DNA from 2 places in the Arthrobacter sp. Y3223164 genome. Region 2 is predicted to be linked to the other one. Evidence: predicted binding sites of a transcription regulator. Region 2 holds the regulator's gene; the other holds the start of a gene.

Region 1 (4,595 bases), on a different contig from region 2:
TCCTGCGTAGCTGGGTGGATTTGCGTCGTTGATTCTGCGAGGGGCTCACAGTCGCACAATGATACCGACCAAACCGCGGAAAGTCTCAATTGCATAACGGAGCCGCTTAGAACTCGGGGTTGGCGGCGGTGCCGAGTTCCTCGTCGGCGACCCGGTAGGCCAGCGAGGGCGGATAGCCCTTCCGGGCCAGCATCGAAACCAACCGCCGCAGATGCTTATCCCTGGCCGACCTGTCGTTCAGTTCCCAGTCGGGACGGATCTTGCGGCGAACGAGTCCCCGCGCGGCTTCCAGCTCGTCGTCGGGCGATAGCTGGTCAAGTGCCTGCTCGGCGATGTCGCCGGAAATGCCCTTCTCCCCGAGTTCCCGCTTGAGGGCAGCGCGCGCCAAGGAGCGGGTCTGGGAGCGGCTGCGCACCCACATTTCGGCGAACCCGGCGTCGTCAATGAGATTGACCTCTTCGAATCGGTCGAGCACCGCCTCGGCGACGTCGTCCGGGACGCCGCGCTCAGCCAGCTTTGCGGCCAGCTGCGCGCGGCTTTTCGGGGACCGTGTCAGCGCGCCCAGCACAATCGAGCGTGCCACCGCATGAGGATCCGCCTCGGGCGCCAGGTCGGCCGGACTGCCCGGCGTTGGCCCGGCGGCCGGACCGTGCCTGCGGGCCACCTAGAATCCGTCGACTGCCTTGAGCTTCGGTCCGCCTTCTTCTCCGCTGTCCGGAACGGGGTCGATCCCGAGCTTCTGCCGGATTTTGCGCTCCAGCTCATCGGCCAGGTCCGGGTTGTCGATCAGGAACTTGCGGGCGTTTTCCTTGCCTTGGCCCAGCTGGTCGCCGTCGTAGGTGAACCAGGCGCCCGACTTCTTGACCAGCGCATGTTCCACGCCCATGTCGATCAGGCCGCCCTCGCGGGAAATGCCGTGACCGTACAGAATGTCGAACTCGGCCTGCTTGAAGGGCGGAGCCATCTTGTTCTTGACGATCTTGGCGCGGGTACGGTTGCCCACCGGGTTGGCGCCGTCTTTCAGGGTCTCGATGCGGCGCACGTCGATGCGCACGGAGGCATAGAACTTCAGCGCCTTACCGCCGGTGGTGGTCTCCGGGCTGCCGAAGAACACGCCGATCTTTTCGCGCAGCTGGTTGATGAAGATGGCCGTGGTCTTGGACTGGTTGAGCCGCCCGGTGATCTTTCGCAGGGCCTGGCTCATGAGGCGCGCCTGGAGGCCCACGTGGCTGTCGCCCATTTCGCCCTCGATCTCCGCGCGGGGCACGAGGGCTGCGACGGAGTCGATCACGATGATGTCCAGCGAGCCGGAGCCGATCAGCATGTCCATGATTTCCAGGGCCTGCTCGCCGGTATCCGGCTGCGACACCAGCAGGGCGTCGGTGTCCACCCCGAGCTTCTTGGCGTATTCCGGGTCCAGCGCGTGCTCGGCGTCGATGAAGGCTGCGATGCCGCCGTTGCGCTGGGCGCTGGCCACGGCATGGAGCGCCACGGTGGTCTTGCCGGAAGATTCCGGACCGTAGATTTCCACCACGCGGCCCCGCGGCAGGCCGCCGATCCCCAGGGCAGCGTCCAAGGCGATCGAGCTGGTGGAGATCGTTTCGATCGGGGCGCGCGTGTCGTCGCCGAGCCGCATCACCGACCCCTTGCCGAACTGCTTGTCGATCTGCGCCAGCGCAGCTTCCAGTGCCTTCTCGCGGTCAGCTGGTGCGGCCATTGTTCACCTCAGTCTCTTGCGGCCCTCGGGCCATTTTTTGTCTTGACGTCTTCCGACCGTAACCGCCGGTTCGGACAAAATGGGATCGGCAGCGGAGCGTGTGGATGATCCGTCCACTCGGGGGTCTGTGTAGAAGCTTAGCGGGATCCGAACACACTTTCGAACATATCGGCGTTGGGCGCGGCGTGTCTGTTCAGCCGCGCGGCTCGCGGTCCTTGCCCCAGCGCCGCTCGGGCGGAACGTCCTGGACATCGCAGAGGGCCAGCCACACGGTTTTGGGCGGGATTCCCGCGGCCAGCGCTTCGGCCGCGGTACGGCCCCCGAGTTGACCCAGCACCAGGTCGGCAGCCAGGACATGCGAGTATGCGGGACCGAATTCATCGTCCATCAACCGCCAGAAGTCACTGGTTCGCACGCGTCCATCTTCTCACGTGTCCGTCCGGCCTCAACCGGGCCGGACGGAGATTCGGCGCCGTCGGAATATGGGTACGGCGCGTCAGGCCGCCGTTGCCCTGCGTGTGCATGCTGCTCATTACAATGAGCCCATGACAGACCACGCCACAGGCAGCGCAGATGCAGGGTTCGATGCGGCCATCGAAGCACTGGAACGGCAGCTGAGCCTGCTCTGGCGCCGGGCCAGGGCGAATTCGCACCGGGTGGCACGAAACGTCCACCCGGACATGGAACCTGCCGCTTACGGACTGCTGTTGATCCTGCAGCGGGAGCGCTCCATGCGCCTGACCGAACTGGCGGCCGCCATCGGGGTGGGCAAACCCTCCGTGAGCCGCCAGATCGCCATGCTGGAGCAGTTGGGACTGGTTGGCAAGGAGGCTGATCCACTGGACGGACGGGCCCAATCCATCACCTTGACTCCGGCCGGGCTGGAAAAGCTGGCCGAGGCACAGGCCGCCCGCAAAGTCGCCTTCCACGAGCGGCTTGGCGACTGGTCCGTCGAGGACCTGTCCACGCTGGGACAACTGCTGGACCGGCTGAACGCTTCGTACGCCAACGAGCCGCCCGTCCACTAGCGGCACAACCTCCGGGACGAGAGGCGCGGCGTGGCACCGGCGGGCACAACAAAAACCGGCCGGTCCGCCACGGGGCGGAACCGGCCGGTTCAGGTTTTCGGGTCAGTAGCGGGCGGAAGCCAGCCCGCGCAGCTCGTCGGGCAGCTCGTCGGGAATGGCCCCGACAAACTCCCGGGACAGTTCCTGCGGAACGGTGTCGGGAATGACGACGCCCTCGGCGTCCGCGACCCGGTCGCTGACTTCGCGGAGCATGTGCGACAGGGGAACGTCCAGGGCAGAGCAGATCGAGGACAGGAGTTCCGACGATGCTTCCTTCTGGCCGCGTTCGACTTCGCTCAGGTATCCGAGGGAGACGCGGGCGCTGTGCGACACTTCTCGAAGGGTGCGTCCCTGACGCTGCCGGACATCGCGGAGGACGTCGCCAATCTCGTGTCGTAGCACCACCATCTTGCGCTCCTTCTGCTCCGTACGCGGTTCTTCGGCCAATCCCACATCACGCCAACGGACTACACCGTTTACGGACACGGGCTGCTTTACCATCTGTATCGCCTTGCTCCCTCATGAGGTATGCGGCTTGCGCCGCTGTCTTCCAAGCCTAGGCCAACAACGTAACAGTTGCTGACACCCTTTGATAACTACTGAATCAAAGTTTTTGTTCCCGGGCCCGAATCTCCGGTGCCGGCGGGACCGGGAGCGGCGTCGATCGCGAGGCCCAGTTGTTCGATGGCCGCGTCACACGCCAGCCGCCGGATGCGGGCGCGGTCCCCCTCGAAACGGTATCCGACGGCGCGCGTGCCCTCCGGAGAGGCTACGCCGATCCACACGGTTCCCACGTCCCGTCCCCCGTGCGGTTCCGGTCCCGCCACCCCGGTCGTGGATACCGCGATGTCAGCCTGCAACACGCGCCTGGCGCCGTCGGCCATCTGGCAGGCGACCGCTTCCGTGACCGCGCCCTCGCGCTCGAGCAGGCCCGCGTCGACGCCGAGCACCGCCGTCTTGATCCGGCTCTGGTAGGACACCACGCCGCCGCGGAGCGCGCCCGAAGCTCCCGGAACGGTGGCCAGTTCCGCCGCCACCATTCCCGCCGTCAGTGATTCGGCCGTGGCCAAGGTCACCTTCCGGGCGATGGCGGCCCCTACGACCACGGATGCGGACGTGCTCACGGCCGGCCCTGCGGCTTCGCGAGGGCGGCACGGCGCAGCGCCACTGCCTTGACCACGTAGTCGATGCCTGTTGCGACGGTGACGACGACGGCGACCGCCATGACGGCAAAGGCGACCCAGACGGCCCAGGATCCGAGCCACGCCTCCAGCGGCAGGAGGTACAGGAAGATCGCCAGGGTTTGCAGCACGGTCTTCAACTTGCCGCCGCGCGAGGCCGGCATGACGCCGTAGCGGATGACAACGAAACGCAGCAGGGTGATGCCCAGCTCCCGGACCAGGATGACGACGGTGATCCACCACGGCAGGTCGCCCAGCACCGACAGGAGGATCAGGGCCGCACCGATCAGGAGTTTGTCGGCGATCGGGTCGGCTATCTTGCCGAAGTTGGTGATCAGGCCCCGGGACCGCGCCAGGTCGCCGTCAAGCTTGTCGGTGTAGATCGCGACGGCAAACACCGCCACGGCCAGCCAGCGGAACACCTGCCCTGCTCCGGCGTCGGCCAGCAGGAACCAGATGAAAAACGGGACCAGCAGGATCCGCACGGTGGTGAGGACGTTGGCGATATTGAGCAGGGGCACGGGGCGGGACACTGAATCAGTCACGGTTTCAAGGCTACCCGCCCGCCGTGGCCCTTCGGCCGCCGCCGGCGGGCACGCGACACCCGCCTCAGCGCCCGGTCAGGCTCCA
Region 2 (4,595 bases):
GAAAGTAGCCGAGGCCTTCGAGCGCCGGCAACACCTGCTGGTGCAGGCGGGCACAGGCACCGGCAAGTCGCTGGCCTACTTAGTGCCGCTCATGGTCCAGGCGCTGGAGGGGGAGAAGCCGGCGATCGTCTCCACGGCAACGTTGGCGCTGCAATCGCAGATCGTCAAGCGGGACCTGCCCCGGCTGTTGGAGGCCGTCGCCGACGAGCTGCCCAGGCCGCTGGACGTCGCTTTGCTCAAGGGCAGGAACAATTACCTCTGCCTGCACAAGCTCGCGGGCGGCTTTCCGGACGAGGACGCGCCGGCGGCGCTGTTCAGCCTCGGCGAGGACGCGGTGCCGCATCCTTCTCCGGCCGGCGCAGCGTCGGCTTCCGGCGCCTCGGGCGCGCTGGGCAAGGAAGTCGTGCGCCTGCGCGAGTGGGCGCACGAGACCGAAACCGGGGATCGGGATGAACTGGTGCCCGGTGTCAGCGATCGGGCCTGGCGGCAGGTCTCCGTCGGCTCCATGGAGTGCCTGGGCGCCCAGAAGTGTCCCCTGGCCGCCGAGTGCTTCAGCGAACTGGCACGGGGCCGCGCGGCGGAGGCAGACATCGTGATCACGAACCATGCCATGCTGGCCATCAACGCCTTCGAGGGCGTCGCGGTACTCCCGGACTATGACGTGGTGGTCATCGACGAGGCCCATGAGCTGCAGGACCGCGTCACCAGCGCCGTCGCGGGGCAACTCTCCGCCGCCATGGTGCGTACCGCCGCCTCGACGGCACGCAAACACACGGGGATCAGCGTGGAGCCTTTGAACTCCGCCGCCGATGCGCTGGAGGACGTCCTGCAGTCGGTGCCCACCGGCCTGCTGGCGGCCGGCCTACGCGAGGAGCATGAGCTGGTTCTCGCGCAGGTACGGGAAGCGGCCCGCGCGGCGCTCTCCGACTCGAAGCCCGAGGGTGCGGGGGCAGCGGACGGCGGACGGCAGATGGCGCGCTCACGGCTCGCGGCCGTGCTGGAACTGGCCGAACGGCTGCTGTCCGCTCCGGACTCCCGGGAGGTCATCTGGGCGACCCGTCCCAGCACCTATGGCGAGGCCGGCGACTACGCCGCCAATGACGACCAGCCGGCAACGTTGAACATAGCGCCGCTCTCGGTGGCGTCCCGGCTGCGTGAGGGCTTGTTCGACGACCATACCGTTGTGCTGACATCGGCGACGTTGTCGGTCGGGGGGACCTTCGATGCCGTCGCCGGGTCGCTCGGACTGCTCGGAGCCGGCGCGCCCGCCTATTCCAGCGTGGACGTGGGCAGCCCCTTCGATTACCCCAGGCAGGGCGTGCTCTACGTGGCGTCGCATCTGCCGAAGCCGGGCCGGGGCACCAGCCCGGAACAGCTCGATGAACTCGAGGAGCTGCTGCTGGCCTCGCGCGGCGGCGCCCTGGGCCTGTTCTCCTCGCGGCGTGCGGCAGAAGAAGCCGCGGCCGAGTTGCGCGGGCGCACCGACCTGACCATCCTGTGCCAGGGCGAATCGTCGATGGGCGCGCTGGTCCGCCAATTCGCCGAAGAGCCCGACACCTGCCTGTTCGGCACCATGACGCTCTGGCAGGGCGTCGACGTTCCCGGTTCCGCGTGCCGGCTCGTGGTCATCGACCGGATTCCGTTCCCCCGGCCGGATGACCCGCTCACGACTGCCCGAACCCGGTCCGTGGCGCAGTCCGGGGGAAACGGTTTCATGACGGTCTCGGCGACCCATGCGGCCGTGCGGCTGGCCCAGGGAGCCGGCAGGCTGATCCGCGCGTCAAACGACCGTGGAGTGGTGGCCGTGTTGGACTCCCGGCTGGCGACGGCGCGCTACGGGAGTTTCCTCCGCAGCGCCCTGCCGCCCTTCTGGAGTACCAAGGACGGCGCCACGGCCCGCCAGGTCTTGGAAAGGCTGGCTACGGCCTCAGCCTGAACGGGTTGGGGGCACGCCCGTTCCGGAGCGAGCGGGGCCCTGCGCGGGGACCGCCCGTGCGGGCAGGGGATCCCGGGGTGGCTGCAGCGCGGACCGGGGAGACCGGGCGCGTCAGAGGGCCCGCATCACCGAGACAACCTTGCCCATGATGGTTGCGTGGTCGCCAAGAATCGGTTCGTACTGGGTATTCTGCGGCAACAGCCAGGTGTGGCCGTCGCGCTGCCGGAAGGTCTTGACCGTTGCTTCGTCGTCGAGCAGTGCCGCCACGATGTCGCCGTTCTCGGCCGTGTGCTGCTGGCGGACCACGACCCAGTCGCCGTCACAGATGGCCGCATCGATCATGGAATCGCCCGAGACCCTGAGCATGAACAACTCGCCGTGTCCCACCAGTTGCCGCGGCAGGGGCATGACGTCCTCGACCGCCTGGTCCGCCAGGATCGGCCCGCCCGCTGCGATCCTTCCCACCAGCGGCACCATCGCCGTGTCGGATGACGTGGTCAGCTCGGATACGGCGACGCCGCTGGAGCTGCGCAGCTGTTGCGGTTCATCAACTCCGACGATTTCCACACCCCCGTGCTCGAGTGTCAGCGGGGTCAGGATTTCCATGGCACGGGGACGCTTGGGGTCGCGCCTGATGTAGCCCATCTTCTCCAGTTGGGCCAACTGGTGCGTGACGCTGGACAGGCTTGCCAGACCGACCGTGTCACCGATCTCGCGCATGGACGGAGGGTATCCGTGGGACATGACGGAGCGCTGGATGGTTTCCAGGATCTTCTTCTGCCTCGGCGTCAGGCTGCGCCCCACTTTGACGGGCCGGCCGCGTCGCTTCGCTCCGGCAGTGGTGGTGGTCTCTTCCGACATGTCCGGCCCCGGTCTCCCCGTAGTGGTCCCTGCGCCGGCGCCGTAGCGGAACCGCACATGGACTGTTGTCTCAACTGTTTTGTCGGTGGCGGCTGATGCACTGCTCTTACTGCCGCCCGACGCTTACAACGCTAGGCGAGGCGGTAGCGAATTTCAAACATTTGTTCGACTGAGTCTCGACAATGTTCGATCACCAGTGCTAAAACTGTAGAAGACGTATTCGAAGATACGTTCGAATACCGTTGCAAGACGATCGAAACCAGCCGAAATAGATCGAATATCGGAAAGGTGGCACCATGTCCGCCCAGCTCGCACCGCAGCCCGCCGGCCTTCGTACCAGCACAGGCCTGCGGCTGACCCGCCGCGGCCGTTTGTTGCTGATCGGCCTGCCGCTGATGCTCGCCGCGGCCGCAGCCCTGACCCTGATCGGTTTCTTCACTGCTCCGGCAATGGCCGCCGCCGGGGGGCTGGGGCCGGGGCCGGCGGCGACCGTCACGGTCGGCAGCGGCCAGTCACTGTGGGACATAGCAGTGCAGTCCGCGCCGGACCGCAACCCCCACGATGTCATTTTCGAGATCGCGCAATTGAACGGCCTGCAGGGGGACATCGTCCACGCCGGGCAGCAGCTGCTGGTCCCGTCCGCGCGCTGAGGCAGCCGTAATATGAGCTGCTTCGGCCCGCCCGATTCCTGCCCCGGGCGGGCCGAAGCTTAAACTGGATCGGTGAGTGAGCAGTTAGAACGCCTGAACCGCCTGCCGTTGCGGGAAAATCTCCGGGGCCTGGAGCCCTATGGTGCGCCCCAGCTGGAGGTTCCCGTCCTCCTGAACGTCAACGAAAACACCCATGGCCTGCCCGATGCTGTCCGTCAGGCCATCGTCTCGGCCGTCAGCGAGGCTGCCGCGGGTCTGAACCGGTATCCGGATCGCGAGTTCACGAAGCTGAGGACGGCGCTGGCCCGCTACTTGGGGCACGGCCTCACCGCAGAGAACATTTGGGCCGCCAACGGATCGAACGAGGTCCTGCAGCAAATCCTCCAGGCCTTCGGCGGCCCCGGCCGCACCCTGCTGAGCTTCCCGCCCACCTATTCCATGTACCCGCTGCTGGCCAGCGGGACGGACACGGATTATGTGGCCGTTCCGCGGGGGGCAGACTTCACGCTGTCCCCGGACGCTGCCGCCGCCGCTGTGGCCGGCTCCGCGGCAAACGTGGTCGTTCTTTGCTCCCCGAACAACCCGACGGGCACCGCCCTGGGCCTTGAGGTCGTGGAGGCGGCGTATGAAGCGGGGGAAGCCTCCAAGGCCATCGTGATCGTGGACGAGGCCTACGCCGAGTTCGCCCACGCCGGAACGCCGAGCGCGCTGACACTGTTGCCGGGGCGGGAGCGGCTCATCGTTTCCCGCACCATGAGCAAGGCCTTCGCGCTGGCAGGCGCCAGGGTCGGGTACCTCGCCGCCGCACCGCAGATTACCGATGCGCTGCGACTGGTCCGCCTGCCCTACCACCTCTCCGCCGTTACGCAGGCAACGGCCCTGGCCGCGTTGGACCATGCCGATGCGCTGCTGGCCAACGTCGAAGACATCAAGGCGCAACGGGACCGCATTGTCGACGGGCTGGCCGAGCTGGGACTCGACCCGGCGCCGTCCGACTCAAACTTCGTGTTTTTCGGCGGGCTGGAGGACCCCCGCTCGGTGTGGCAGGGACTGCTGGAAGCCGGCGTGCTGATCCGCGACGTCGGGATCCCGGGCCATCTGCGGGTAACCGCCGGCACTGAGGCCGAGACCACAGCCTTCCTCAACGG

What was found. Region 2 encodes LexA, which represses DNA repair genes until DNA is damaged. Its sites were predicted from a motif close to TCGAACANNTGTTCGA; they were not measured.
Region 1: recA (recombinase RecA) is a predicted target of LexA. The motif match lies at 1,865-1,880, and genes of this name have one in related genera.

The regions. Positions count from the first base shown of each region.
Region 1 is NZ_JBNHGF010000199.1:169-4,763, reverse strand. Features, by position in the region: gene AC5RUJ_RS10695 (regulatory protein RecX) at 107-583, opposite strand; gene recA (recombinase RecA) at 665-1,717, opposite strand; gene AC5RUJ_RS10685 (DUF3046 domain-containing protein) at 1,911-2,132, opposite strand; gene AC5RUJ_RS10680 (MarR family winged helix-turn-helix transcriptional regulator) at 2,263-2,745, shown strand; gene AC5RUJ_RS10675 (helix-turn-helix domain-containing protein) at 2,848-3,285, opposite strand; gene AC5RUJ_RS10670 (CinA family protein) at 3,381-3,908, opposite strand; gene pgsA (CDP-diacylglycerol--glycerol-3-phosphate 3-phosphatidyltransferase) at 3,905-4,510, opposite strand; partial or broken gene AC5RUJ_RS10660 (hypothetical protein) at 4,575-4,595, opposite strand, start outside.
Region 2 is NZ_JBNHGF010000074.1:2,819-7,413, forward strand. Features, by position in the region: gene AC5RUJ_RS06140 (ATP-dependent DNA helicase) at 1-1,936, shown strand, start outside; gene lexA (transcriptional repressor LexA) at 2,048-2,797, opposite strand; gene AC5RUJ_RS06150 (LysM peptidoglycan-binding domain-containing protein) at 3,094-3,447, shown strand; gene AC5RUJ_RS06155 (histidinol-phosphate transaminase) at 3,520-4,595, shown strand, end outside.